2 regions of the Mumia sp. zg.B21 genome follow, and region 1 is predicted to be linked to the other one. Evidence: predicted binding sites of a transcription regulator. Region 1 holds the regulator's gene; the other holds the start of a gene.
The links. Region 1 encodes LexA, which represses DNA repair genes until DNA is damaged. Its sites were predicted from a motif close to TCGAACANNTGTTCGA; they were not measured.

Region 1 (14,749 bases):
TCTACCACGGTGAGCCCTCGGTCGAGAACGGCATCACGCGCACGTTCGAGTTCGAAGGGATGCCCGGTCACGTGTCGCTGGAGACCCTCCGCTTCACCGACCTCGGCGACGGCCGGACCCGGATGGACGCTATCAGCGCGTTCGCCTCGGTCGAGGACCGCGACGGGATGGTCGAGTCCGGCATGGAGGGCGGGATGGAGGAGGGCTTCGTCCGCCTCGAGAAGCTCCTCGCCGACTCCTGAGACTAGACTCCGCCCCCGATGTGATGGGTTCCGCACCCTTTCCGCAGAAGATTCGGTGCACAACCCGTCACATCGGGAAAGCGGGCGGCGGCACTAGGCTGGCGGACGTGGCAGCGTTCGCATCAGACAACTACGCCCCCGCCCATCCCGCGATCCTCGAGGCGATCGCTGCGGCGAACGACGGGCACGCGGTCTCCTACGGCGAGGACCGGTGGACGGCACGACTCACCGAGCTCGTACGGCACCACTTCGGCGACCAGGCCCAGGCGTATCCCGTGTTCAACGGCACCGGCGCCAACGTCGTCTCCCTCGGTGCTCTCCTCCCCCGTTGGGGATCGGCGATCGTCACCGACGTCGCGCACCTCCACACCGACGAGAACGGCGCCCCCGAGCGTGTCGCCGGCATCAAGCTGCTCCCGGTCGCCGCGCCGGACGGCAAGATGGTCCCGCAGTCCTTCGGCGAGTACACGATCAACCTCGGCGACCCGCACCGCGCACAGTCGCTGGCCGTGTCGCTGACGCAGTCCACCGAGCTCGGCACCGTCTACTCGGCCGACGAGGTCCGTGGCCTGGTGGACACCGCACACGCCTATGGGATGAGCGTCCACGTCGACGGGGCACGGATCGCGAACGCCGCCGCGCACCTCGGCCTCTCGCTCCGCGCGCTCACCACCGACCTCGGCGTCGACGTGCTGTCGTTCGGCGGCACGAAGAACGGCATCCTCCTCGGCGAGGCGGTGGTCGTCCTGAACCCGGGCGCAGTCCACGGGATCGAGTTCATCCGCAAGATGTCGATGCAGCTGACGTCGAAGATGCGGTACGTCTCCGCGCAGCTCGCCACACTCCTCGATCCGGAGCGCGATCTCTGGCTCGCGAACGCGACCGCAGCCAACGCCCGGGCGACGCAGCTGCGCGCCGGCGTCGACGCGTTGGCCGACGAGCTCGCACGGGACGGACGTGTGCACGAGTCGGGGGCGCCGCTGCTGCACGTCGCGAACCCGACCCAGGCCAACGTCGTCTTCGCCACGCTTCCGCGGGCGGTTGCCGACGCGGTACGGGTCGAGCACCCGTTCTACGACTGGCGCGCGGGATCTCATCCGGACCTCATCGAGTCCCGGTGGATGTGCTCGTGGGACACGAGCGAAGAGGACGTCGCAGCATTCCTGACGGCGTTGCACAAGGCGTTCGGATGACGCAGCCCCGCGTCGAGATCACCTACTGCACGTTGTGCCAGTGGCTGCTTCGCGCGGGATGGATGGCCCAGGAGCTGCTGAGCACGTTCGGGACCGAGCTCGGCTCGGTGACGCTGGTGCCCGAGACCGGAGGCGTCTTCCGGATCACCGTCGACGACGACGTCGTGTGGGACCGCGCCGTCCACGGCGGCTTCCCGGACGCGGCGGAGCTGAAGCGCCGGGTCCGGGACCACATCGATCCGGACCGACCTCTCGGGCACGCGGACCGCGATCGATGAGCGAGCCGCCTCTCCCCCGCCCGGACGACGCCGTCCGCTGGTCCCTCGAGGTGCGTGATGCCGACAGCGACGAAGTGCTCGCGGCCGTCCAGCCGGAGCTGGTGCTGCCCACCGCGAGCATCGGCAAGCTCGTGCTGCTCGTCGAGGCGGCACACCAGATCGCGACCGAGCGGATCGATCCCGCCGAGCAGCTCAGCCGCACCACCGACGACTGGGTCGCCGACTCGGGCCTCTGGCATCTGCTCGCCACCGACACGCTGCCCGTCACCGACGTGTGTGCACTGATCGGCGCGATGAGTGACAACCTGGCGACCAACGTCCTGCTTCGTCGTCTCGGTCTCGACACCGTGACTGCCACGGCGGAACGCATCGGGATGCAGCGCAGCCGCCTCCTCGACCGGGTGCGCGACGACCGTGGGCCGAAGCACCCGCCGGCCCTGTCCGTCGGCTGCGCCACCGACCTGGCCGGCTTCTGTGCGGGTCTGCACCGTCGCGAGATCCTCTCGCCCGGGGTCAGCGAACGGGTCAGCGGATGGCTCGCGGCGAACACCGATCTCTCCATGGTCGCGAACGCCTTCGGTCTCGATCCGCTCGCGCACACCGATCCGGACCGCGGCATCGTGCTCTGGAACAAGACCGGCACGACCTCCAACGTGCGAGCCGACACCGGAGTGGTCTCGGGTCCCGCCCGAACCGTCGCCTACGCGGCCATCGCCGAGTGGAGCGACGGCGCCGAGCCGTCCGTACGCGACCACGTCCTGCGCGCCATGAACGCCCTGGGCACCTGGCTGCGCGAGGTGGTCACCGACGACCGCGGCGTGTCGACCCAGTAGGCCTTGGGCTCAGTAGATCGGGACGTAGATCGTCTCGCCTGCCGTGACCTCGCCCGCGCTCGTCAACGAGTTGAGATCGGCGATGTCCTTGACGGTCGACCGGATGTCACCCTCGGGGTTGGCCTCTGAGGCGAGGTCCCACACGGTCTGCCCTGGCTGGAGCGTGACCACGCGACTGGGGACGGGCTCGGCCTGCTCGGAGGTCGCGATGACCCGCGCACCCAGAGCCACGGTGAGGCCGGCGATCGCGATCAGGGCTGCGATGAAGACGACGAACCGACCACGGCGGGTCAGGCGGTAGCCCGATCGACCGCGGGTGCGGTCGGCCGGCTGCTGCCGACGAGGCCGAGGCCCGGGCCGCGGGCCTGGTCGCGGAGCGGACCGACGGTCGCCGCGCATCCCCCGGCCCGCCGGGTGCCGCTCGATGCAGCGCATCAGCGGCGTGTCGATCGCGACGACGGTGCGGTCGGCGACGGGACGCTCGAGGGTGCTGCGGACGGTGCTCATCGTGTCCTCCATCTCTCGGACTCGTACGGTCTGCCGACCGAAGCGAGGCGGCGGATCAGCTCGTGCATCCGGACCGGAAACCGAGCGGGTTGCCGAACGTGCGTTCGATCGAACATGTGTACGAACCTAATCACACCGACCGACAGAATTGGAAGGACCGTTCGAACATGCTTTCGACGTGTCCGCCAGATGGGCGCCTGAGGACGACTTCATCACGACACGCCGACACGATCGAACATATGTTTGATCACACCGGCGCCGCGGTCTAGTGTCAGGGCCATGACGAAGGCCGAGGTTTCCGAGCTCCCCGACGGACCGCCGGACGCGAGCGGGCTGACTCCGCGTCAGCGCCGCGTCCTCGAGATCATCCGCGAGTCGCTCGAGCAACGCGGCTATCCGCCGAGCATGCGCGAGATCGGCGCGGCCGTCGGTCTCGCCAGCGTCTCCTCCGTCGCTCACCAGCTCAAGGTGCTCGAGCGCAACGGCTTCGTCCGCCGCGACCCCAACCGCCCCCGCGCGATCGAGGTCTTCCTGCCCGACATCCTCGCGGCGCGCCGGTCGATCGGTGACGCGGTCGACTTCGGCTTCGACGAGACGGGCGCGGGCGACTCCCGCCCGGAGCCCGCCTTCGTCCCCATGGTCGGCCGGATCGCCGCCGGCGGCCCGATCCTCGCCGAGGAGCGCGTCGAGGAGGTCATGCCCCTCCCCCGCACGCTGGTCGGCGAGGGCACGCTCTTCATGCTCGAGGTGCGCGGCGACTCGATGGTCGAGGCGGCGATCTGCGACGGAGACTACGTCGTGATCCGGCAGCAGCCGACCGCGGAGAACGGCGAGATCGTCGCCGCCCTTCTCGACGGAGAGGCCACCGTCAAGACGCTCCAGCGCAAGGACGGCAAGGTCTGGCTCCTGCCGCACAACCCGGCGTACGACCCGATCGACGGCACCGACGCCACCATCCTCGGCAAGGTCACGACAGTCATGCGGCGGGTCTGACCCGCGCAGGCGAGACCAACCTCGTCGAGACCCGCGCAGGCGAGACCGTCAGCGGCTGCGGCGCTCAGGACGCTCCGGTGTCCAGGCGCCGCAGCGCGCCGAGCACGAGCTCGCGGTCGACCGTACGCCACATCGGCGGCATCGAGGACGCCAAGAAGCTGCCGTACCGCGCGGTGGCCAGTCGTGAGTCGAGCACGGCGACGACGCCCTTGTCGTCGGCGCGTCGGATCAGACGCCCCGACCCCTGCGCCAGCAGGAGCGCGGCGTGGGTCGCGGCGACCTGCATGAAGCCGTTGCCGCCGTGCCGCTCCACGAGCCGCTGCCTCGCGCTCATCAACGGGTCGTCCGGGCGGGGGAACGGGATGCGGTCGATGATCACCAGCTGGCACGTCTCCCCCGGCAGGTCGATCCCCTGCCACAGGCTGAGCGTGCCGAACAGGCACGTGCGCGGGTCCTCCACGAACCGCCTCGCCAGCTCGGGGAGCTGCGCGTCACCCTGACACAGAACCTCGACGTCGGGCATCCGCTCGCGCACGGCCTCGGTAGCCGCCTCCGCGCCGCGCCGCGACGAGAACAGCCCGAGCGTGCGCCCGCCGGCGGCTCGCACCAGATCGACGATCTCGTCCAGGGTCGCGGTGCCCATCCCGTCGCGTCCCGGCGGAGGGAGATGCCGCGCGACGTAGAGCATGCCTTGCTTGGCGTAGTCGAACGGCGACCCGACGTCGATCGCACGCCAGGCGTACGACGCCGGTGACCCGTCGCCGTCATCGTCCCCGCCGCTGTCACCGCGACCGCCGGACGCGCCCTCCTCCGTACGGTCGGACGCCCACAGCCCGACACTGCGCGCCACCGGGTCGAATCCGCCGCCGAGCTTGAGCGTCGCACTCGTCAGCACGACGGTGTTCTCGGCGAACAGCTTGTCGCGGAGCGTGAGCGCGACGTCGACAGGCGCGATCCGCAGCTCGTTGCCACCCCGGGCACCCTCCCGCTCGGCCATCCACAGCACGTCGGCCTCGGAGGCCGCGGCCATCCGCTCGGCGACCTTGCGCACGTCGTCGACCATCGCCTTCGCCTGCTGCCGGGCGGCGTCACCGTCGCCGGAGTCCTTGGGCTCCTTCGGCATCGCCGAGTGACAGTCCCGGGCGGCGTCGCGCACGAGGCTCAGCGCGTCGGCCAGCTGGTCCGACGGCGAGGCGATCCGGCCGGGCGCCGTCACCTCCAGCGCCTCGCGGAGAGCGTCCGAGGCGTCCTCGAGGTCATCGGCCTCGCGCCCACGGACGTACGAGCGGGCGCGGCGAGCCGCCCGCTCCACCGATGGCGGGGCGAGCTCGGCGGTCGACGCCTGGGTCACCCGCGCGACGAGCTCGTGCGCCTCGTCGATGACCACGGTGTCGTACTCAGGGAGCATGGGCACCCCGTCGATCGCGTCGATCGCGAGCAGGGCGTGGTTGGTCACGACGAGGTCGGCGCCGGCCGCATGGTCGCGGGCCGCCTCGGCGAAGCACTCCATCGCGTACGGGCAGCGCGACGCGCCGAGGCACTCCCGCGCGTGGACGCTGACCTGCCGCCACGCCCGCTCGGTGTGCGACGGCGCGGCGTCCCGGTCGCCGACGCCTCCGCGGTCGGACTCCTCCTCTGCCCAGGCACGGAGCGTCACGACCTCCTCCCCGAGCGACCCGCTCGGTGCCTCGATGAGCACACCTTGGTCGTCGGGCGCTCCTTCGCGGATCCGGTGGAGGCACGCATAGTTGCCGCGACCTTTGACCACGGCGGCACGCGGCGTGCGCTCGAGCACCGCGCCTGCCCCGTCGAGGAGGGCGGGGATGTCTCGCTCGACGAGCTGGTGCTGGAGGTTGAGCGTCGCGGTCGCGACCACCACGCGGCGATCGTGGAGAAGGCTCGGAACGAGATAGCCGAGCGACTTGCCGGTGCCGGTGCCGGCCTGGACGAGCAGGTGCTCGCCTCCGCTGAACGCGTTGGACACCGCCTCCGCCATCTCCACCTGGCCCGGCCGCTCGACACCACCGACCGCTGCGACGGCGGCGTGGAGCACCGCACGCAGCTTGGCGTGGCGACCGGGGTCGGCGGTCGCGAGGGGCGGGTCCGAGATCGACGAGGTCACCGACGCAGCCTACCGAGAGCACGGCCGCTCACGGCCGAGCGACTCACAGGCCCCCGGCAGCGCGACACCCCCGATGTGTGGCCCGCGTCACCATCCGGTAACAATTGGACACCCACCGCGACTAAGCGCTTGCTTAGTTCCCCCGAATCGGTAGCGTTCGCCGGGCAACACCGCCATGTGTCCGGGGTCACACCACCGTCCCCGGCCGCACGACACTGCACCTCGGAAGGACTCGCATGACCCCTCCCATCGAGCCCACCCCCGAGCCCCCACCAGGGGGCTCACCAACCGGACCACCCACCGCCTCGACGGATGCCTCGACAGATGCCTCGGCGGACTCCTCGACCACGGCCTCTGCGGAGTCCTCGCCCGCCGCGGACAGCTCCGCCACGAACGACGGCCGATTCACCGCCGAGGGCGTGACCGTACGGTTCGGTGGCCTCGTTGCCCTGGGCGACGTCGGCCTCACCGTCGAGCCCGGACAGGTCCACGGCGTGATCGGCCCGAACGGCGCCGGCAAGACCACCTTCTTCAACGTCTGCTGCGGGTTCGTCCGCCCCGACTCCGGCACGCTGACCTGGGAGGGCCAGGAGCTCACCCGCCTCCGGCCGCACGACCTGGCAGGTCTCGGCATCGCCCGGACGCTCCAGGGCGTCGGACTCTTTGCCGGCATGAGTGCCCTCGAGAACGTGATGACGGGCGCGGGGGTCCGTTCGGAGAGCAGCTTCGCCTCGGCCGCCCTGGGGCTGCCTCGGGGACGCCGTGACGAGAAGGCGCTTCGCGAGCGGGCGATGCAGGCCCTCACCGACCTCGGCGCCGCACACCTCGCGCCCCGTTATCCCGGGATGCTGCCCTACCCGGAGCAGAAGAAGGTCGCGCTCGCCCGTGCCCTCGTGGCCGAGCCGCGCCTCCTGCTCCTCGACGAGCCTGCCGCTGGGCTCTCCGAGGGCGAGATGGACGAGCTCGGCGACCTCGTCGGGCGCCTCACCGGCCGCATGTCGGTGCTCCTCGTCGAGCACCACATGGACCTCGTCATGCGCATCTGCAACACGATCACGGTCCTCGACTTCGGCGAGGTCATCGCCCGCGGGACGCCCGCGGAGATCCAGGACGACCCTAAGGTCGTCGCCGCCTACCTCGGTGCGGACGTGACCGGAGGCAGCGAGATCGACACGGCGTCGCTCGCGACCACCCCTGCCGGCGCCGCCGCGAAGGAGGGCTGAGGCATGCTCACCCTCACCGACCTCACCACCACCTACGGGCCGGTTCGTGCGCTCGACTCCGTCGACATGACGGTCGAGGCCGGTCGGATCACCGCAGTCCTCGGCGCCAACGGCGCCGGCAAGACGTCGCTCCTGCGCACGGTGTCCGGCCTCGTACGCCCCGCGGCGGGCACCGTCACGCTGAACGGCACGGACATCACCGGGGCTCCCGTGGAGTCGATGGTCCACCGTGGCATGGCGCACGTCCCCGAGGGTCGCGGCGTCATCGCCGAGCTGACCGTCGAGGAGAACCTCCGCCTCGGCGCCCGCGGGGCCGCCAAGCGACCGAGCGACACCCCGGCTCCGGTCCGTACGCTCGACGACGCCTACCAGCTGTTCCCGGTGCTCGGGGACCGGCGGAGTGCACAGGCGCACACGCTCTCGGGCGGCGAGCGCCAGATGCTGGTCATCGCCCGCGCGCTGCTCTCCCGGCCGACCCTCCTGCTGCTCGACGAGCCGTCCCTGGGACTCGCGCCCCGGATCGTGGCGCAGATCTTCGACCTGCTCCGCACGCTGGTCGCCGACTCGGGCCTCACCGTGCTCCTCGTCGAGCAGAACGCCCGCAGTGCCCTGTCCATCGCGCACACCGGTGTCGTGCTCAACCTCGGCAAGGTCGTCGTGACCGAGTCCGCCGAGGTCCTGCGCAACGACGCCACCCTGCGCCACTCATACCTCGGGTTCTGAGGAGGACACCATGAACGGCGACATCCAGAAGCTCCTCAACATCCTGCTCAACGGACTCACCCAGGGCATCGTGATCGCTGCCTTCGCGCTCGCTCTCGTGCTGATCTTCCGGTCGACCCGGATCATCAACTTCGCCCAGGGCTCGCAGGCGATGTTCACCACGTACGTCGCGCTGACGCTGCTCAACCGCGACTTCCCCTACTGGGCCGCGTTCGCCATCGCTCTCGCCGCCGGCTTCCTCATCGGGGCCGTGCTCGAGCGTGTCGTCATCCGCCCGCTCGAGGGCGGCATGGAGCTCAACATCGTGATCGCCACGCTGGGCCTGTACGTCGCGATCCAGGCGCTGGCGGCGATCCTCTTCGGGTCGGACTACCAGTCCTTCCCGTCGCCCGTCGGAGTCAACGGCTTCCAGGTCGGTGACACGAACCTCGCGCTCACCCCGACGAGCATCTTCATCCTCTGCACGGTCGGTGTGGTGGTCGTCGGCCTCACGCTCCTCTTCCAGAAGACGCAGCTCGGCCTCACGATGCGTGCGGCGGCCTTCGACGGAGAGGTGTCGCGCATCCTCGGCGTCAAGGTCTCCCACCTGCTCACCTTCGGGTGGGCGCTCGCCGGCCTGGTCGGCGCCGTGGCGGGCATCCTGGTCGCCAGCGGACAGTTCATCTATCCGAGCTACATGGAGACGCTCATCGTCTTCGGCTTCATCGCCGCGGTCATCGGCGGCCTCGACAGCCCGGTCGGCGCGGTCGTCGGTGGCCTCCTCCTCGGCCTGGTGAACTCCCTGGTCTCCGGGTACGTCGCCTCGGGTCTCGTCACCCTGGCCGCGTTCGTCCTCCTGATGGTCGTCCTGCTCCTCAAGCCGGGCGGTCTCTTCTCCAGCACCAAGACCAGGAGGGTCTGATGTCGACCGACAGCACCACCAAGCGCCTGCTCGACCTCAACCTCACCCGCAACCTCCTCATCAGCCTCGCGGTCCTGGTCGCGGGCATGCTCCTGCTGGAGTCCACCGACCGCTACACCAACACGCAGCTCTCCTCGCTCACCTACTACGCCATCGCGGCGATCGGCCTGACCGCCCTCACCGGCCTCAACGGCCAGATCTCGCTGGGCCACGGGGCGCTGATGGCCGTCGGCGCCTACACGACCGCGCTGATGCTCGACACGGAGACGCCGTTGCCGTTCCCGGTGGTGGCCCTGGTCGCCGTCGTGGTCACGTCGGTCGTCGGGTTCGTCGTCGGCATCGGCGCGGCACGGCTGCACGGGCCGTACCTCGCCGGCGCCACGCTGGCGCTGGCGGTGGCTCTCCCGAGCGTCGCCCTCTACTTCAAGGGCACCTTCAACGGCGAGGTCGGCCTGACCGTCGCGTCTCCGCGACCGCCGGAGTGGTTCGTGTCGTTCATCGACGCGGTGTCCGGCGAGTTCGCGACGTCGTCCAAGTACGTGGCCTACCTCGGCCTGATGTGCCTGGTCGTGGCCCTCTTCTTCGCACTCAACCTCCGCCGGTCCAAGATCGGACGCCACTGGCGTGCCGTTCGTGACCAGGAGGTCGCCGCAGAGATCGCCGGCATCAACCTCGGCCGTACCCGGGTGCAGGCGTTCGTCATCAGCGCCGCGTACGCCGGCCTGGCCGGCGCCGTGATGGCGATCGTCGTCCGGCTCGCCGCGCCGAGCGCGTTCACGATCGTCCTCTCGCTCTCGGTGCTCACTGCCGCGGTGATCGGCGGTCTCGGCAGCATCACCGGCGCGTTCATCGGCGCCGCGGTGCTGGTGTTCCTTCCTCCGTGGGTGACCTCGCTGTCGACCGGCTCGGGCCTGTCGGACACCCAGGCCGCACAGATGTCACCCCTGATCTACGGCATCGTCCTCATCCTCGTGATGCTCCTCGCACCTGGAGGAGTGATGGGGACTCTCTCGACGGCATGGCGGCGTGCACGACTGCGCCGTCCCAACCCTGCAACACCCACCCAGAAGGGATGAGATCCATGGCTCATCAGCCCACATCGGCGCGCCGGAGTCGCCGGCTCGTACTCGGAGCCGCGCTGGCTGCCTCCGCACTGGTCGTCGCTGCGTGCGGCGGCGGCGGAGACGGCGGCGACTCGAATGATCCCGGTCTGACCGAGGACTCGATCAAGATCGGCGGCCACTTCCCGCTCACGGGTGTCGCAGCACCCGGCTACAGCGAGATCCCGCTCGGCCACAAGGCGTACTACGACTTCGTCAACGCCAACGGAGGTGTCAGCGGCCGCGACATCGAGTTCATCGCGAAGGACGACGGCTACAACCCTGCCAAGACGTCCGAGGTCGTCAACGAGCTCGTGCTCAAGGACGAGGTGTTCGCGATCGTCGCCGGTCTTGGCACCCCCACCCACCAGGCGGTGACCAACTTCCTCAACGCCGAGGGCGTCCCCGACCTGACCGTCTCCTCCGGCTCCCTCCTGTGGGACGACCCGAAGGAGAAGCCGATGACCTTCGGCTGGCAGCCCGACTACGAGTCGGAGGGCAAGGTGATCGGCCAGTACATCGCCGAGAACCTGCCCGACGCCAAGGTCGGTGTCTTCGGTCAGGACGACGAGCTCGGCGAGGACGGCACCCGCGGTCTCGAGCAGTACATCGCCGACCAGATCGTCTCCAAGGTCACGTACGTCCCCGGCAACACCGACGTCGGTCCGCAGATCGCCGAGCTCCAGAAGTCCGGCGCCGACGTGGTCGTGGGCTTCAACGTGCCCTCGTACACCGCTCTCTCGCAGCTCGTCTCGATGAAGCTCAACTACAAGCCGACCTGGTTCTACACCAACGTCGGCTCGGACTCGGGTCTCGTCGGGTCGCTCCTGGAGGAGTTCTCCAAGGGCGCGATCAAGGGCAGCAGCCCGCTCGCCGGCGTCTACACGACGACGTACATGCCGCAGGCCTCCGAGCCGGACAACGAGTGGACCAAGCTCTGGCAGAAGGTCTGGGACGAGTACGGAGACGGCTCGCCGCTGACCAACTACAAGGTGTACGGCATGTCGCAGGCGTTCACGCTCGTCGACGCGCTGAACCGCGCGGGTGACGACCTGAGCCGTGAGTCGATCGTCGAGACGTTCGAGCAGGACGGCTCCAAGCTGAGTGGCCCCAACTACGTGCCGTTCCGCTACTCCGAGGACCGTCACGCGGGCATCGGTGGCCTGAAGCTGGTCCAGATCCAGGCCGACGGTACGACCGCCGACAAGACGCCGGTCCTCCAGACCGACGTCGGTGACGCGGAGATCGAGGAGTTCACCGGAGACGTCGGCACGCCGCCGGAGTCGGGCATCCCGGGGAGCTGACCTCCCGCAAGACTGGCTGTGCGCTGGGCACCGATCCTGGAGGGGACCGAGGTGCTCAGCGCACAGTCGCGTCAGGCGTCAGGCGAACGACCCGTCAGGCGAAGGGCCCCTCAGGCGTACTCGGCGACGGCGCCCGCGAGCTCGTCGTGCACCCGGGCGACGACGTGAGTGCCGTGGGCGGTGTGCTCGAGCGTGTCGATCTCACCGTGGAGGTGGATCTGGTTGAGCAGGTCGCCCCGGTCGTACGGGAGGACCACGTCGATCTTGACCGCCGGCTGAGGGAGGTCGGCCTCGACCGCGGACAGCAGCTCGCCGATGCCCTCGCCGGTGCGGGCCGACACCACGACGGCGTGCGGCTCGCGGGCCAGCAGGCGCGACACGACCATCGGGTCGGCCGCGTCGGCCTTGTTGATCACGATGATCTCCGGCACGTCCAGCGCGCCGATCTCGGCGAACACCTCGCGCACCGCCGTGATCTGGCCCTCCGGGTCGGGGTGCGAGCCGTCGACCACGTGCAGGACCAGGTCGGCGTCGGCGACCTCCTCCAGCGTCGAACGGAAGGCCTCGACGAGCTGGTGAGGAAGGTGCCGGACGAAGCCGACGGTGTCGGAGAGCGTGTACTCGCGTCCGTCGGAGGTCTCCGTACGCCGGGTGGTCGGGTCCAGGGTCGCGAACAGCGCGTCCTCGACCAGGACCCCGGCGCGCGTGAGCCGGTTGAGCAGGCTCGACTTGCCGGCGTTGGTGTATCCCGCGATCACGACACCGGGCACCTTGTTGCGCTGGCGCGTCGCGCGCTTGGTGTCACGGGTCTTGCGCATCTCGGTCAGCTCGCGCCGCAGCTTGGCGATCCGGTCGTTGATGCGACGGCGATCGGTCTCGATCTTGGTCTCACCGGGACCGCGCGACCCGATGCCGCCACCGTCGCCACCGACGCGGCCGCCGGCCTGACGAGACAGGTTGCCGCCCCAGCCGCGGAGGCGCTGCTTCATGTACTGGAGCTGCGCGAGCTCCACCTGTGCGCGACCCTCGCGGGACTTGGCGTGCTGGGCGAAGATGTCGAGGATCAGCGCCGTACGGTCGACGACCTTGACCTTGGTCCGGTCCTCGAGGTTGCGCAGCTGGCTGGGTGCGAGCTCTCCGTCGCAGATCACGGTGTCAGCGCCGGTCGCCTGGACGATCTCGGCGAGCTCCTCGACCTTGCCTCGGCCGACGTACGTCGCCGGATCAGGCCGCTGACGGCGCTGGACCATGGCGTCGAGCACCTCGGAGCCGGCGGTCTCGGCCAGCAGCTTGAGCTCGGCGAGAGAGTTCTCGGCATCGGTGGCCGAGCCGTCTGTCCACACGCCGACGAGAACGACCCTCTCGAGCCGCAGCTGGCGGTACTCGACCTCGGAGATGTCCTCGAGCTCGGTCGACAGGCCGGCGACGCGCCTCAGCGAGTTGCGGTCGGCCAGGTCGAGCTGGTCACCGTCGTGGGTGTCGAGGTCGATGGGCTCGAAGCGCTCCACCGGATCGACAGAGTCCACCGACGGCACGTCGGTAGCGGTGTCGGCGAACTGGTCAGTGGGGTTTTCGTTCTGTGCAGTCATCTGATCCTTGCAACGTCGGCGGTGGCCTCGATCATCCCAGCCAGGTGAGATCCCCGCGAGCAATTATGACGGCCGGTCCGGCGAGTACGGCGTGCCCGTCGGCCTTCCAGGTCACGTGGAGCGTGCCGCCCGGCACGTCGACCCGGTAGGTGACGTCGCCGCCGTCGGCGGGATCGGCCCCGTCCGTCGCTGCCGTCGCCAGAGCCACCGCCACCGCCCCCGTGCCGCACGAGCGGGTCTCGCCCGCACCCCGCTCGTGCACCCGCATCGCCACATGACGCGGGCCTCGCCGCGCGACGAACTCGATGTTGACACCCTCGGGGAAGACCGCCGCGTCGTACTCCGGCTCGACCAGAAGCGTGCCCGCCTGACCGAGGTCGTCGACGAAGGCGACGGCGTGCGGGTTGCCGACGTCGACCTGACGGGCGGCACGGGCGGTCCCCTCAGCGACGACCTTGGACTCCCCCAGCAGACGCGGGACACCCATGTCGACGGCGATGGCGACGCCGTCGTAGGTCACGACCTTGATGCCGTCCCGGGTTGCCACCGGCACAGGGACGGACGAGTCGACGAGCCCTTCCAGGGCCAGGTAGCGCGCGAAGACCCGTACGCCGTTGCCGCACATCTCGGCGATCGACCCGTCCGCGTTGCGGTAGTCCATGAACCACTCGGCACCCTCGCCCGGGGCGGCCCGCACAGCGCGCAGGACGCCATCGGCGCCGATCCCCCGCCGACGGTCGCACAGCGCCGCCACGAAGGTCGCGTCGAGATCCCCGTGCACCGTCCCGTCGGGGTCGGGAAGGATCACGAAGTCGTTCTCGGTGCCGTGGCCCTTGAGCCACGCGAAGGTCGTCACCCCCCGAGTCTAGAGGGGTGACGACCTTGCAGCCGCGCGCTCGGGCATCGAGAGGACCAGGGTGTGTCAACGCTCCCCTACGTGACCGGCGTGACTGTCAGCACGCCGTCGGCGGTGTAGCTCTGGTCCTGGCCGTCTCCGCCCGGCGCGACGTCGTGCTGCTCACCATGCTCACGCCACGTGATCTTGGAAAAGTCGTTCGTCCAGCCGATCGTGTAGGTCGGGTCCTTGAACCACCAGTACGGGCGGAGCTCCAGGGTCAACGGGGGCGACATCGGGCCCATCGGATCAGCACAGTTCGTCTCGCGCGGCACGGCCTGGGTGCCGAGCGTGTGCTGGAGATGGAACTCCACCCCTATCTTCTTCTTGCTCGCTGGGAAGGTCACGCTTCCGCCTTCCGGTACGCCATTCATCGTCGTCGGGACCGTCGCGCTCCGGGTCAGTTTGCCGGAGGCCGTCCACGGGCACCCCGGGAAGGCTTCACCCACAGCATGCAAGGTCGCCGTCCCGGCTGCCGTCGCACCTGACCATTGCCAGGTCAGAGACTCGGGCTTCCCGCCTTCCAGGAGGAGCCATCCCGAACCCTTGCCGTTCAGGCGAACATCGGAGTTTCTCTTGGTATCCCAAAGTCCGTCCGTGGAGTGAGAATGAGAACGAAGCCTCACGTCGACCACCGCTGACACATTCACCTTCACCATGCCGACCTTCGGCCAGGAGAACGCCTTCTTGGTGACGGTGACGCGTCGCTTGGCCACCCGGCAGTTGTTGCGCTCGTTGGACTCACGCACCTTCTTCTTCGCATCCGCGCACGCCAGCAGCCAGTACGTACCCGGCCTGGTCGCCGCCGCCACCCGCACCGAGCGCGCCTTCACCGCGTGCTTCTTG
Region 2 (14,749 bases), on a different contig from region 1:
AGAACTCGCTGCGCAGGGGCCGGGCCACCTCCTCGTCCCTGATCACGACCTGCGCCACACCCGAGGCGTCGCGCAGATCGATGAACGCCACGCCTCCGTGGTCACGGCGGCGGGCCACCCAGCCGGCCAGCGTGACGCGGGTCCCTGCGTCGGTGGCGCGGAGGCTGCCTGCCTCGTGGGTGCGGATCACGATGTTGCTCCTCGGGTGTCGTTCGTGGGGGTCGGGGCGTTCGGGGTGACGACGGCGGGCCGCAGGTCGTCGGCGGGTGGGGTCCAGACGTCCGGATCGGCGTCGGCCTGGTCTCCGCTGCGGATGTCCTTGACCTGGTCGGCACCGTCGCCGGTCGCCGGGAACCAGACGTACGGGATGCCCCGACGCTCGGCGTACCGGATCTGCTTGCCGAACTTCTGCGGAGCGGCGGCGACCTCCGTCGGGACACCGCGTGCCCGCAGGCGCTGCGCGATCGCGTTGCTCAGCGGACGTGACTCCTCGTCGACGAGCGCGACGAGGACAGCGGAGGGGACGGCACGCGACGTCGTCAGGTGCCCTCGGGAGATCAGCGGGACGAGCAGGCGGGTCACGCCCAGCGAGATGCCGACGCCCGGATAGACGTTGCGGCCGTCGTCGGCCAGCTTCTCGTAGCGTCCGCCGGAACAGATCGACCCGAGGCTCTCGAAGCCTTCGAGCACCGTCTCGAACACCGAGCCCGTGTAGTAGTCGAGGCCGCGCGCGATGCGGAGGTCGGCAGTCACCGTGACACCGTCGAGCTCGACGGCTGCGAGTGCCTCGACCAGCTGGGCGAGCTCCTGCAGGCCCTCGTCGAGCAGCGGGTCGTCGACCCCGAGCGCGCGGACCTGGTCCACGAACGACGCGTCGGAGGTCCGGATGCCGGCGAGCGCCAGGCACTTGCCGGCCTGCTCCTCGTCGAGGTCCTCCTTGGCGAGGAGGTCACGCACGCCGTCCGCCGGGAGCTTGTCGATCTTGTCCATGACCCGCATGACGGCAGCAGGGTCGGCCGCGCCGAGCCCGCGGTAGAAGCCCTCGAGGAGCTTGCGGTTGTTGACCTGGATCCGCAGCGGCGGGACCGGCAGACCAGACAGCGCCTCGGCCATCACGGTCGCGATCTCGACGTCGAAGTGGAACGGGAGCTCGTCCTTGGCCACCACGTCGATGTCGGCCTGGGTGAACTCCCGGAACCGCCCTTCCTGGGGCCGCTCGCCTCGCCAGACCTTCTGGATCTGGTAGCGCCGGAACGGGAACTCCAACTTTCCGGCGTGCTCGAGGACGTACCGCGCGAACGGCACGGTGAGGTCGAAGTGCAGGCCGATCCCGGCGTCGCCCTCCCCCTCGGCCGCCTGGAGGCGCCGCAGGACGTAGACCTCCTTGTCGATCTCACCCTTGCGGAGCAGCTGGTCCATCGGCTCGACGGCGCGAGTCTCCACGGGCGCGAAGCCGTGGAGCTCGAACGTACGACGCAGGTGGTCGAGGACGTGCTGCTCGGCGAAGCGGTCGGCAGGCAGCAGCTCGGGGAACCCCGACAGGGGTGTGGGGCGTGCCATCGTCAGGCGTCCTCTCGTCCGGACGCAGACGGCGAGCCGACGTACTGCTGCACGAACGGGTTGGTCGCGCGCTCGCGGCCCACCGAGCTCTGGGTGCCGTGCCCGGGCAGGACCGCCACGTCGTCGGGCAGCTCCATGAAGCGCCGCAGGCTGGCCACCATCTCGTCCATGTCGCCGCCGACGAGGTCCGTGCGTCCGATCGAGCCGGCGAAGAGGAAGTCGCCGGTGAACGCGACCTGGGAGACGGGCTCGTCGCCGGTGTGGTCGACCCGGTAGACGACCGTGCCCGGAGTGTGACCGGGGAGGTGGTCGACGGTGAAGCTCAGGCCTGCGGCCTCGATCACCGCGCCGTCGGTCGCGTCACGCACGTCGGCGGGCTCACGGAACTCCGGAGCGTCGTCCAGGCCGAACTGCGTACGGAGCATCGCCGCGGACTCCCCCGAGATCGCGGCCATCGGGTCGGCCAGGAGGTGCCGGTCGGCCGGGTGGACGTAGACCGGCACGCCGTATTCCTCCGCGACATCGGCGACCTGCCACATGTGGTCGAAGTGGCCGTGCGTGACGAGGACGGCGACGGGCGTGAGGTTCTGCTCGGAGACGACCGTACGGATGCCCGTGAGGGACTCCATCCCGGGGTCGACGATCACGCACTCCGTACCGGGTCCGCGACCCACGAAGTAGCAGTTGGCCGCCAGCGGGCCGGCGGGAAAAGCGGCGATCAGCACACGGAACAGCGTACGCGAGCGCCCGTGGCGGCGGCGACTCGCTTCGTCGCGACGAGCGCCGCGCTCGCCAAACGGACGGACAGGAGCACCATCGGCCCGTCATCCTTCTAGACTGTGCCCGACACAACGGACAAGGTGGATACGTGAGCGAGAACCTCTCGAACCCTTCTGAGGCCTGGGGCCGCATCGACGACCAGGGGACGGTGTACGTCCGGACCCGGGACGGCGAGCGCGTCGTCGGGCAGTGGCCGGACGGCGACCCGGCCGAGGCCATGGCCCTCTTCACCCGCCGCTACGAAGGGCTCGCGGTCGAGGTGGAGCTCCTCGAGAAGCGGATCGCCTCCGACAGCCTGTCGCCGGAGGACGCCAAGCGTGCCGTCGACCAGGTCCGTACGGCCGTCGACAACGCGGCCGCCGTCGGAGACCTCGACGCCCTGAAGGACCGGCTCGACGCGCTCGGCCCGCTGATCGAGGCCCAGCGTGAGCGCCGAAAGGCCGCCCGCGCGGAGCGAGCCGCCGAAGCGCAGGTCCAGAAGGAGGAGATCGCGCGCACCGCCGAGGAGATCGCCGTCAGCGACGACTGGCGACGGGGCGCCGACCGTCTGCGCGAGATGCTCGAGCAGTGGAAGTCGCTCCCCCGGCTCGACAAGGCCGTCGACGACGAGCTGTGGCACCGGTTCTCCACCGCCCGTACGGCCTACACCCGCCGCCGCAAGGCGCACTTCGCGGAACAGAACGAGCGGCGTGGTCAGGCCCAGCAGATCAAGGAGCGCCTCACCCTGGAGGCCGAGGCGCTCGCCGACTCCACCGACTGGGGACCGACCGCCGGCAAGTTCCGTGACCTCATGGCGCAGTGGAAGGCCGCCGGCCCGGCGCCGCGCGGGATCGACGACCGCTTGTGGAAGAGGTTCCGCGGCGCTCAGGACACGTTCTTCGGCGCGCGCGACGAGGCCAACTCGCGCCTCGACGAGGAGTACGCCGCCAACGCCGAGGTCAAGCTGGAGATCCTCGCCGAGGCCGAGGCACTCCTGCCCATCGAGGACCTGGACGCTGCTCGTGCCGCATGGCGCGGCATCGCCGACCGCTGGGAGGCCGCCGGCAAGGTGCCGCGTGGGCAGATGAAGGAGCTCGAAGGCCGTCTGCGCGCGGTCGAGAAGGCGATCGCCTCCGCCGCCGACGAGGAGTGGCGCCGGAGCAACCCGGAGACGCGTGCTCGTGTCGACGACACGGTGAGCAAGCTTGAGAAGTCCGTGGCCGACATCGAGGCCCAGCTGGAGTCGGCCAAGACATCGGGCAACGACCGCAAGATCCGCGAGCTGCAGGATGCGCTCGAGGCCCGGCAGGCGTGGCTGGACCAGGCACGCAAGTCCGCGGCCGAGCTCACCTGACCCGTCCGTGCTCGCGGGTCGCCGACGGTGACCCGCGAGCGCCAGACGGTGACCCGCGAGGCTCAGACGGTGACCCGCGAGCGCCAGACGGTGACCCGCGAGGCTACTGGTTGACGCGGTAGACGTCGAAGACGCCCTCGACCGTGCGTACGGCCTTGAGGACGTGACCGAGGTGCGCCGGGTCCCCCATCTCGAAGGTGAAGGTCGACTTCGCCACGCGGTCGCGCCCGGTCGACAGCGACGCCGACAGGATGTTGACGTGCTGGTCGGAGAGCACACGCGTCAGGTCCGACAGCAGCCGCGCCCGGTCGAGCGCCTCCACCTGGATCGCGACCAGGAACATGCTCGACGCGCTGGGCGCCCACTCGACGTCGACGAGCCGCTCCTGCTCCTTGAGCAGGCTCGTGGCGTTGGTGCACGACCGCCGGTGGACCGAGACCCCCTGGGTGCGGGTCACGAAGCCGATGATGTCGTCGCCCGGCACCGGGGTGCAACAGCGCGCCAGCTTGATCGCCACCGAGCCGTCCATGCCCTTGACCAGGACACCCGGGTCGCCACGGCGCACACGGCGACGGCGCGTGGACTCGTCGGGGACCAGCACCGCCTCGGCGAGATCCTCGGTCGCACCCTCCTCGCCGCCGAGGAACGCGAGCACCCGCTCGACGACGTTCTGCGGGCTCACGCGTCCCTCGCCCAGCGCCGCGTAGAGCGAGGTCACGTCCGACAGGTGCAGATCCTTGGCCACCGTCGCCAACGTCTCGTGCTTCAGGAGACGCTGCAGCGGCAGGCCCTCCTTGCGCATCTGCCGCGTCAGGGCGTCCTTGCCGCGTTCGACCGCCTCGTCGCGCCGTTCCTTGGTGAACCACTGCTTGATCTTGTTGCGCGCCCGCGGGCTCTTGACGAAGTCCAGCCAGTCTCGGCTGGGTCCGGCGCCGGGTGCCTTGGACGTGAAGACCTCGACGACGTCGCCGTTCTCGAGCTTGGACTCGAGCGACACCAGGCGCCCGTTGACACGCGCACCGATGGTGGCGTGCCCGACCTCGGTGTGGACCGAGTAGGCGAAGTCGATCGGTGTGGCGCCGGCGGGCAGCCCGATCACGTCACCGGCAGGCGTATAGACGTAGACCTGGTCGGACAGGTCGAAGCGAAGGCTCTCGAGGAAGTCCTGCGACTCCTCGTTCTCCTGCTGCCACTCGAGGAGCTGGCGGATCCACCCGAGGTCGTCGGTCCCGTCGGCCTTGCCCGCGGGCGCGCCGGCGGCACCCTTGACCGCGCCGTCCTCCTTGTACTTCCAGTGGGCCGCGACGCCGTACTCGGCGCGCCGGTGCATCTGCCTGGTCCGGATCTGGAGCTCGACCGCGTTGCCCTGCGGACCGATGACGGTCGTGTGCAGCGACTGATACATGTTGAACTTCGGCATCGCGATGTAGTCCTTGAACCGGCCAGGCACAGGGTTCCAGCGCGAGTGGACGACGCCGAGCACCGCGTAGCAGTCGGTCAGCGAGTCGACGAGCACGCGGATGCCGACCAGGTCGTAGATGTCGGCGAAGTCGCGGCCGCGGACGATCATCTTCTGGTAGATCGAGTAGTAGTGCTTGGGTCGCCCCGTCACCGTCGCCTTGATCTTGGACCGCTTGAGGTCCTCGTTGACCTGGCTGATGACCGTCGACATGAAGTCCTCGCGCGACGGCGCGCGGTCGGCGACGAGGCGGACGATCTCGTCGTACACCTTCGGGTGCAGGGTCGCGAACGACAGGTCCTCGAGCTCCCACTTGATGGTGTTCATGCCGAGACGGTGCGCGAGCGGCGCATAGATCTCGATCGTCTCGCGGGCCTTGCGCTCCTGCTTGTCCTGCCGCAGGTAGCGCAGCGTACGCATGTTGTGGAGGCGGTCGGCCAGCTTGATGATGAGCACTCTGATGTCACGGCTCATCGCGACGATCATCTTGCGGATCGTCTCGGCCTCGGCGTTCTCGCCGTAACGGACCTTGTCGAGCTTGGTCACACCGTCGACGAGCTGTCCGACCTCCTCACCGAAGTCCTTGGTGAGCTGGTCGAGCGTGTAGGGCGTGTCCTCGACGGTGTCGTGAAGGAGCGCCGCGACGATCGTCGGCGGGGTCATACCCAGTTCGGCGAGGATCGTGGAGACCGCTAGCGGGTGCGTGATGTAGGGGTCGCCGCTCTTGCGCTTCTGACCGCGGTGCATCTTGGCCGCGATCCGGTAGGCACGGACGATCGCCGCGGTGTCGGCCTTGGGGTGGTTGGTGCGGACGATGCGCAGCAACGGGTCGAGAACGACCGGGTTGTCCGAGGACGACCGTCCACCACCGAGCCGGGCCAGACGGGAGCGAACCCGCGCGGGAGTCGGGACGGACTCCTTGCGGGGCTCAGACTCGGTACGAGCGCGATCGGCCACGTGCACCTCCCCTTCCATCGTAGGCCCGCCATCTTAGGGTGCCGGGACCAACGACATGGAAGGCGGTGACGCGAGCTGGGGATCAGCCGAAGAGGACACCGAACGCGGTGGCGCCGCCCGCGAGGACGAGGGCGATCACGACAACGATGGCGACCAGCTTGGTGCTCTCAGGGCTCACGCTGACAATCCTAACCGGCGGCTCGGCAGTGCCGGGTCAGTACGTCCGCAGGGCACCGAACCGCTCCGGGTCGAGCCGCGCCCGTCCGCCGAGCGGGCTGAGCTCCAGGACGACGACGTTGGCGGCGGCCTTGGCCCCGGCCTGCGCGATCACCGCGTCGACCGCGGCCATGGTGCCCCCGGTCGCGAGCACGTCGTCGACGACGAGCACGCGATCTCCGGGGGCGATGGCGTCGGTGTGGATCTCGACCGTCGCCGACCCGTACTCGAGGTCGTAGTCCTCGGCGTACGTCGTCGACGGCAGCTTGCCGGCCTTGCGTGCCGGGACGAACCCGGCGCCGAGGGCCACCGCGACCGGCGCCCCGAAGATGAAGCCGCGCGCCTCGATCCCGACGACCTTGTCGATGTCGGTCCCGGCGAGGTCTCTCCCCAGCGATGCCAGGGAGTCGACGGTGGTCCGGAAGCCCTCGGCGTCGGCCAGCAACGGCGTGACGTCACGAAACGTGATCCCCGTCTCCGGCCAGTCGGGGATGTCGCGGACCAGCGAGTCGAGCATCTCGTCGAGCCCGAGCGGCATCAGACCTTGCCGTCCTCATCCTCGATCGGACGGGTCTCGACGACCTCGTGGGTCGCGGTGCCGGCGTCGGTGCCGTCGATGATCTTGGCGACGACGTTGCGGTGCACCTCGATGTCGACACCGGGGGCGATCTCGAGCGTCATCGTCTCGTCGTCAAGAGCCTTCACCGTCCCGAAGACGCCGCTGGTGAGCATGACGCGAGAGCCGACGACCACGCGATCCTGCATGCTCAGGAACTCGCGGCGACGCTTGCCCTGCGGGCGGATGATGAAGAGATAGAAGATGGCGACGAGCAGGATGATCGGCAGCAGTGCTGCGAGGTCGTTCACGGGTGGCTCCAGCCAGGTCGGTGTCAGGGGGCTTCGTGGTGCGGGACGAGTCTAGCCGGAGCCCGTCAGTCCAACGGCAACGTGGGATCGGCGGTCGTCGTCGGTGGAGTCAGCCCGAGATGCCTCCACGCGGCCGCCGTCGCGACGCGTCCCCGGGGCGTGCGGGCCAGGAACCCCTGGCGTACGAGGAAGGGCTCGGCGACCTCCTCGACGGTCTCCCGCTCCTCGGCGACCGCGACGGCGAGGGTCGAGACACCGACCGGCCCGCCCCCGAAGCTGCGGCACAGCGCGTCCAGCACCGCACGGTCGAGACGGTCCAGGCCGATCTGGTCCACCTCGTAAAGATCCAGCGCGCGGTGGGCGATGTCGAGGTCGACGACCCCGCTCCCCCGGACCTCGGCGTAGTCGCGGACCCGGCGAAGGAGCCGGTTGGCGATCCGTGGCGTGCCGCGCGACCGCGACGCGATCTCGAAACCGCCCTTGGGTGTTGTCTGGACGCCGAGCAACGCCGCGGAACGGTCGACGATCCGGTGGAGCTCGGTGGCCTCGTAGTACTCCAGCTGCGCGGTGAACCCGAACCGGTCGCGCAGCGGTCCCGGCAGCAGACCGGCCCGCGTCGTCGCGCCGACGAGCGTGAACTGCGGGATCTGCAGCGGGATCGCCGTCGCTCCCGGACCCTTGCCGATCACGACGTCGACCCGGAAGTCCTCCATCGCCATGTAGAGGAGCTCCTCGGCGGGTCGTGACATCCGGTGGATCTCGTCGACGAACAGCACGTCGCCCTCGTTGATCCCCGACAGGATCGCGGCAAGGTCGCCGGCGTGCTGGATCGCGGGCCCGCTCGTGAGCCGCAGCGCCGTACCCAGCTCGGCGGCGATGATCATCGCCAGGGTGGTCTTGCCGAGCCCGGGAGGACCCGAGAGCAGGACGTGGTCGGGCGTACGACCGCGCGCCCGCGCCGCGGTCAGCATCAGCGCGAGCTGCTCGCGGACACGCTCCTGCCCGATCAGCTCGTCCAGCGACCGAGGGCGCAGAGCCGCCTCGTACGCCTGCTCGTCGGAGACGACGTCCGGGCCGACGAGCCGCGCTTCGAGCTCGGCCCGCTCGGCCGCCTCGAGCCGGCTGGTGTCCTGCTCCTCCATGCCGATCTCCTCCCTCATGCCTTCGAGAGCGTACGGAGGGCCGCGCGCAGCAGGACGGACACGTCGACCGCGCCGGTCCCCTCGATCTGCTCGGTGGCGACGGTGACCACGGCGGCGACCGCGGACTCCGCCTCGCGGGTGCTCCATCCGAGCCCGACCAGGGCGGCGTGCACCTGAGGACGCCAGTCCGCGTCGGCGGGCGTCGAGGCAGGTGCGGTCGCGGTCGCCTGGGAGACAGCCGCCGCAGCACCGAGACGGTCCTTGAGCTCGAGCACGATCCGCTGGGCTCCCTTGCGCCCGATGCCGGGGACCTTCGTGAGCGCGACGAGGTTCTCCTCGGCGACCGCACGGCGCAGACCCTCGGGGCCGAGGACCGCGATGATCGCCTGCGCGACCTTGGGGCCCACGCCGCTGGCGGTCTGAGCGAGCTCGAAGGTGTCACGCTCGTCGTCGCCGGCGAAGCCGTACAGCGTCATCGAGTCCTCGCGCACCACGAGGCTGGTCGAGACCTGCGCCTGCTCACCGTGCCGGAGGTCGGCCAGCGTGCCCGGCGTGCACTGCACGAGCATCCCGACCCCGCCGACGTCGAGGACGGCGGAGTCGAGGGCGGTCGAGGCGACGGTGCCGCGGACGAAGGCGATCATCGAGGCTTCCTCTCGGGGAATCTGGGGTTGGTGCGCGCAGCGCCTGGGATGCGGGAACGGATGGGCTCTGCGGCCGTCCGCATCGGACCTGACGGGCGTGACGCGGCGGCGAGGGCGTCGTCGAGCCGGCTGACCGAGGTGCCGCGCCAGACGTGGCAGATCGCGAGGGCGAGCGCGTCGGCGGCGTCCGCGGGGCGCGGCGCCTCGACCAGTCCGAGGATCCGCGTGACCATCGCCGTGACCTGCGCCTTGTCGGCGCGACCGTTGCCGGTGACCGCGGCCTTGACCTCACTCGGGGTGTGAAGGACGACGGGAAGGCCGTGGCGGGCTGCGACGACCATCGCGACCCCGCTGGCCTGGGCGGTGCCCATGACGGTCGAGACGTTGTTCTGGCTGAAGACCCGCTCGATCGCGACCACGTCCGGTCGGTGCGTGGCAATGGCTTCGGCCAGGGCGCGTTCGATCGCGAGGAGCCGGTGGGCGACGTCGTCGGCGGCGGGCGTACGGATCACCCCCACCGAGACCGCCCGCAGCGCGCCCCCCACGCGTCCGTCGACCACGCCGACCCCGCACCGCGTCAGGCCGGGGTCGACTCCGAGAACACGCATCGCGCCGGCGGTCATGCCACCTCGCGGAGGACCCGCAGCGAACACATGTTCGACACCCTAGTCGCACGACGGACGAGTGTGGCGGCGACGCGCCGAGGACCCGTACGAACGACGAGGCCCCTCCACGGCGTACGTAGAGGGGCCTCGTGTCGTAACCTCCACGGCGTACGTGGAGGAGACTCGCGCCGAGCGCGGCGGCTACTTCTTGAAGGCGTCCTTGACGTTGTCGCCGGCCTTCTTGAAGTCGGCCTTGCTCTGGTCGGCCTTGCCCTCGGACTCCTGCGACGTGTCGCCGCGGAGCTTGCCGGAGGCCTCCTTGGCCTTGCCCTCGACGTCCTCGGCCAGGTGCTTCAGCTTGTCATCCAGACCCATCGCACTCACTCCTCGAGATCGGGTTCGGGTGGTGCCCCGACCCTAGGACGGATCGAGCACGGGCGCAGATCGCCAGCACGCGCTGACCCTGGCGGAGCGGGCGCTAGGGCCCGAAGCGCTCCCCCATTCGAGTTTCTTGCCACCCCTCCCCGGCGCCGTCCCCCGGCGACGGCGCGTACGGAGCCTGCGAGGCGTCGTCGCCGGTGCTCACCGTCAGGGGAAGCGCATACACCGCGTCGCCGACCTCTCTGATCCGGGCCTTCGACGTCGCGCGTCCCGGGGCGGGCTCGACGTGCACGACCACCCCACCGCGGGTGACGGCGAGGGGGCGCCGGCCCACCTCGTCCGTCGGAGCGACTCCCTCGCCCGCCAGCTCCGGCATCCACGGGAGCGGGTCGGGGAGAGTGCCTCGCCGACGTCGTGCGATCCGCCACATGATCCCGCCGGGCCTCAGGATGTCCATGGCCCATCCTGGCACGTCGGCAGCTCGGGCAGGCGGGTTCGCCGCGAGCCTTCCGCCCGGCACGGGAGAATCCCTCCGCCCCGAGCCGGGCAGAAGGTGGAGCGGCGTGTCAGCCGACCTGCGCCATGACCTCGTCGGAGGCGTCGAAGTTGGCGAACACGTTCTGGACGTCGTCGCAGTCCTCGAGGGCGTCGATGAGCCGGAGGACCTTGCCGGCCACGTCGGCGTCGACCTCGACGGTCATGGACGGCACGAACGACGACTCGGCGGAGTCGTAGTCGATCCCGGCGTCCTGGAGAGCCGTGCGCACCGCGACCACGTCGCCGGCCTCGCTGATCACCTCGAACGAGCCGTCGTGGTCGTTGACGTCCTCGGCGCCCGCGTCGAGCACCACCTCGAGGACGTCGTCCTCCGCGAGCGTCTTGCCGTCCTGCTCGGCCGGGACGATGACGACGCCCTTGCGGGAGAACATGTAGGACACCGAGCCGGGGTCTGCCATGTTGCCGCCGTTGCGGGTCATCGCCGTCCGGACCTCCATGGCCGCACGGTTCTTGTTGTCGGTGAGGCACTCGACGAGCAACGCGACACCGCCGGGGGCGTAGCCCTCGTACATGATCGTCGTGTAGTCGACGCCCGCGCCGTCGAGACCGCCGCCGCGCTTCACGGCGCGGTCGATGTTGTCGTTGGGGACCGACGACTTCTTGGCCTTCTGGATCGCGTCGTAGAGCGTCGGGTTGCCCGCGGGGTCAGGCCCGCCGGTGCGTGCGGCAACCTCGATGTTCTTGATCAGCTTGGCGAACATCTTGCCGCGCTTGGCGTCGATGACCGCCTTCTTGTGCTTGGTGGTCGCCCACTTGGAGTGGCCAGACACGGCACTCACCTGCTCTCGCTGTTACGACGGCGTACGGCCGCGGCTCGCGACCGCCCTCGATCCTAGCGGCTGGCCACGTCGCCGTTCGCGTGCACCGACCGGACGAACATCTGGTGGAGGCGGTGGTCCGCCCCGAGCTCGGGGTGGAAGGACGCGGCGAGCAACGCCCCCTGCCGCACCACGACCGGGCGGCGCCCCTGGTCGCCGCGGTCGACCGCCGCGAGGACCTCGACGCCGGGACCGTGGCTCTCGACCCAGGGACCGCGGATGAACACCGCGTGCAGCGGGTCGTCGAGGCCCTGGACCCGGAGATCGGTCTCGAAGGAGTCGACCTGCCGGCCGAACGCGTTCCTCCGCACGGTCACGTCCATCCCGCCGAAGGTCTGCTGGTCGTCGGTGCCGCCCTCGACGCGGTCGGCGAGCAGGATCATCCCGGCACAGGTCCCCAGCACCGGCATGCCCGACCCGATGCGCTCACGGATCGGGTCGCGGAGCTCGAAGGCCCGCGACAGCTTGTCGATGGTGGTCGACTCCCCGCCCGGCACGACAAGGGCGTCGACCGCGTCGAGCTCGCTCGGCCGTCGCACGGTGGTCGCCTCCGCGCCGCTCGCCGCGAGCATCCGGAGATGCTCCCGGACGTCGCCCTGAAGGGCGAGGACACCGACCCGGGGCGCACTCACGCGTCGGTGAGGCGACGGTGCCAGAACGCCCGGACCTCGATCCGTCCTTCGTCGAAGTGCGCCGCGAGACCGGCAGCGTCCAGCGTCGCGACGACCGCGGAGCACAAGGGGTCGCCGTCGGCGATGTTGGCGGAGTCGGGGTGCCACACGTTGACCTCGAGCATCCCGTGATCGACGGCGTGCCAGACATCGGACGGCGTGAACCACACGATGCCTCGGAGCGCGCTCCCCGTGGCTCCCCCGGCCGCCTCGCGCACGACGCCGGCCGCCGCCCAGTGGTCGTCGACGCCCTGGAGCACGACGAAGCCAGCGGCCTCCAGTGCCTGGAAGGCCTCCTGCAGCGCGTCGTAGTCGGTGCGCGCCGGCCAGCCCGACTGCTCCTCCGCGAGCGCCGCGCGCTCGTCGTCGACGAGTCGCTGGGCCTCGGTCCGGGCCTTCGTGTCAACCAGCCCGGCATCCTCGCGTGCCGCGATCTCGACCTCGGTGACGCAGGCAGCGCGCTCGGTGAGGCCGGCGCGTACGAGGACCCGGGCGTAGCTCCGCAGCGCGTCGGCGTCGGTCAGGCGCGGTGCTGAGAAGAAAGGCACCGTTCACCAGCCCCGCTCGGCCAGCCGGTGCGGCTCGGGGAGGTCGGCGACGTTGATGCCGACCATCGCCTCGCCGAGCCCGCGCGAGACCTTGGCGATGACGTCGGGGTCGTCGTAGAAGGTGGTGGCCTTCACGACCGCGGACGCGCGCTCGGCCGGGTTGCCCGACTTGAAGATGCCCGAGCCGACGAACACGCCCTCGGCACCGAGCTGCATCATCATGGCGGCGTCCGCGGGCGTCGCGATGCCTCCCGCGGTGAAGAGCACTACGGGCAGCGCGCCCTTCTCGGCGACCTCGCGGACCAGCTCGTATGGCGCCTGAAGCTCCTTGGCCGCCACGTAGAGCTCGTCGGCCGGAAGCGTCTGGAGACGGCGGATCTCATCACGCATCGCCCGCATGTGGGTCGTCGCGTTGGAGACGTCGCCCGTGCCGGCCTCGCCCTTGGACCGGATCATCGCCGCACCCTCGGTGATGCGACGAAGCGCCTCGCCCAGGTTGGTCGCGCCGCACACGAACGGCACCGTGAAGGCCCACTTGTCGATGTGGTGGGCGTAGTCGGCGGGTGTGAGGACCTCGGACTCGTCGATGTAGTCGACGCCGAGGGACTGCAGCACCTGCGCCTCGACGAAGTGGCCGATGCGCGCCTTGGCCATCACCGGGATGGAGACGGCCTCGATGATGCCGTCGATCAGGTCGGGGTCGCTCATGCGGGCCACGCCGCCCTGGGAGCGGATGTCGGCGGGCACGCGCTCGAGGGCCATGACCGCGACGGCACCGGCATCCTCGGCGATCTTGGCCTGCTCGGCGTTGACGACGTCCATGATGACGCCGCCCTTGAGCATCTCCGCCATGCCGCGCTTCACGCGTGCGGTGCCCGTGCCCTCCCGGGACACGGCCGGTGTCGGGGCAGTCGGGTTCTCGGGCATCGTTCACCTCGGGGCCTGGGACGCGGTGCGCCCGCTCGGACATTGGCCTCATCGTACGACCGTGCACCGACGCCGGAGCGGTCCCGCCACGAGGTGAGCCGATCAGCCCTGCTGCTGCCCCATCTCGGAGGAGGCCACGGGGCGCTCGTGCGCGACGAGGTGCGGCGGCGGCGTGTCGTCGAAGTCCATCCGATTCGGCCACGGCGCGTAGCCGGCGAGCCTCGCCCACCGTACGATCCGCTTGCGCCGCATCCGCTGGGTGCGGGCGACGAGGTCGTCGTGGAAACGGTGCGCCAGCTGGACGCGTTCGCACGCGTCGCCGAGGTCGGCCAGCAGCTCGGCCTGCGGCTCGTCGGCGGCCGCCCACAGCGCGTCGACGTCCTCGGCGTCACCGAAGACGGTGCGCATGACCTCGCTCAGCGCCGTCTCCCGCTCGGCCTGGTCGCTCTTGCCGATCGCCGCGCGCGAGGCATCGGCGGCTTCGACCGCGACCAGGGCGCTGGCAGGGTCCAGGACTCCGCCCACGGCGACGTTGCGCAGGCACGTCGACCGGTCGAGGAGCTGACGGTCCAACGAGGCCTGGGCGGTCGCCAGACGGATGTGCAGCCGGTCGAGCCGGCCGGCCGTCGTCGACAGCGCGACCGTGATCGCCGCGACCACGGCACCGACGACGAGGATCCACTCGAGCGTGCTCATCCGACGCTGCCTCCTCCGAGGACTGTCTCGTACACACGGACCACCTGCGGCGCGACCACACTCCAGTCGTACCGCCGGACCTCGCGTCGCGCCAGGTCCGCACGTGCCTGACGAGCCTGGTCCTCGAGCGTCGAGACGAGGGTCTTGGCCAAAGCCCCGGGGTCCTCGTTGGCGAAGAGGGCACCGAGGCGGCCGTTCTCGAGCACGTCCGCGAACGCGCGGATGTCGCTGGCCACCACTGGTGCGCCTGCCGCCATCGCCTCGATCAGGACGATGCCGAAGCTCTCACCACCGGTGTTCGGCGCGACGTAGACGTCGGCCCGGGCGAGCAGCTGGGCGCGCTCGGCGTCCGAGACCCGCCCGACGACCTCGACGTGGTGGCGCAGCCCTTCGGGGACCATCGCCGACCCGACCTTGGGGTCCCCCGCCCCGGCGACGACGAGACGGAGGTCAGGGAACCGGTCGACCACCGGCGGCAGGGCGCCCAGCAGGACGGGAAGACCCTTGCGTGCCTCCTCGAATCGCCCCAGGAACAGCAGCTCCGTGCGGCCGGTGGTCCCCGCGCTCCGCGGTACGGCGTCGAAGTC

Region 2: a site for LexA is predicted at 9,604-9,619, ahead of ruvC (crossover junction endodeoxyribonuclease RuvC). Genes of this name have one in related genera too.

What each region holds. Positions count from the first base shown of each region.
Region 1 covers NZ_JAHWCJ010000001.1:576,178-590,926, reverse strand. The annotation lists gene KV100_RS02975 (SRPBCC domain-containing protein) at 1-242, shown strand, start outside; gene KV100_RS02970 (low specificity L-threonine aldolase) at 350-1,435, shown strand; gene KV100_RS02965 (SelT/SelW/SelH family protein) at 1,432-1,713, shown strand; gene KV100_RS02960 (serine hydrolase) at 1,710-2,546, shown strand; gene KV100_RS02955 (LysM peptidoglycan-binding domain-containing protein) at 2,556-3,053, opposite strand; gene lexA (transcriptional repressor LexA) at 3,333-4,046, shown strand; gene KV100_RS20325 (ATP-dependent DNA helicase) at 4,111-4,653, opposite strand; gene KV100_RS20320 (hypothetical protein) at 4,538-4,783, opposite strand; gene KV100_RS02940 (ABC transporter ATP-binding protein) at 6,405-7,391, shown strand; gene KV100_RS02935 (ABC transporter ATP-binding protein) at 7,395-8,114, shown strand; gene KV100_RS02930 (branched-chain amino acid ABC transporter permease) at 8,125-9,015, shown strand; gene KV100_RS02925 (branched-chain amino acid ABC transporter permease) at 9,015-10,091, shown strand; gene KV100_RS02920 (ABC transporter substrate-binding protein) at 10,097-11,419, shown strand; gene hflX (GTPase HflX) at 11,530-13,008, opposite strand; gene dapF (diaminopimelate epimerase) at 13,040-13,864, opposite strand; gene KV100_RS02905 (CARDB domain-containing protein) at 13,942-14,749, opposite strand, start outside.
Region 2 covers NZ_JAHWCJ010000004.1:682,008-696,756, reverse strand. The annotation lists gene aspS (aspartate--tRNA ligase) at 1-190, opposite strand, end outside; gene hisS (histidine--tRNA ligase) at 187-1,560, opposite strand; gene KV100_RS18575 (MBL fold metallo-hydrolase) at 1,563-2,285, opposite strand; gene KV100_RS18570 (DUF349 domain-containing protein) at 2,429-3,673, shown strand; gene KV100_RS18565 (bifunctional (p)ppGpp synthetase/guanosine-3',5'-bis(diphosphate) 3'-pyrophosphohydrolase) at 3,777-6,107, opposite strand; gene KV100_RS18560 (adenine phosphoribosyltransferase) at 6,304-6,843, opposite strand; gene yajC (preprotein translocase subunit YajC) at 6,843-7,172, opposite strand; gene ruvB (Holliday junction branch migration DNA helicase RuvB) at 7,238-8,314, opposite strand; gene ruvA (Holliday junction branch migration protein RuvA) at 8,329-8,958, opposite strand; gene ruvC (crossover junction endodeoxyribonuclease RuvC) at 8,955-9,566, opposite strand; gene KV100_RS18535 (CsbD family protein) at 9,765-9,938, opposite strand; gene KV100_RS18530 (hypothetical protein) at 10,042-10,401, opposite strand; gene KV100_RS18525 (YebC/PmpR family DNA-binding transcriptional regulator) at 10,511-11,272, opposite strand; gene pdxT (pyridoxal 5'-phosphate synthase glutaminase subunit PdxT) at 11,335-11,952, opposite strand; gene KV100_RS18515 (hypothetical protein) at 11,949-12,539, opposite strand; gene pdxS (pyridoxal 5'-phosphate synthase lyase subunit PdxS) at 12,543-13,466, opposite strand; gene KV100_RS18505 (hypothetical protein) at 13,569-14,162, opposite strand; gene KV100_RS18500 (glycosyltransferase family 4 protein) at 14,159-14,749, opposite strand, start outside.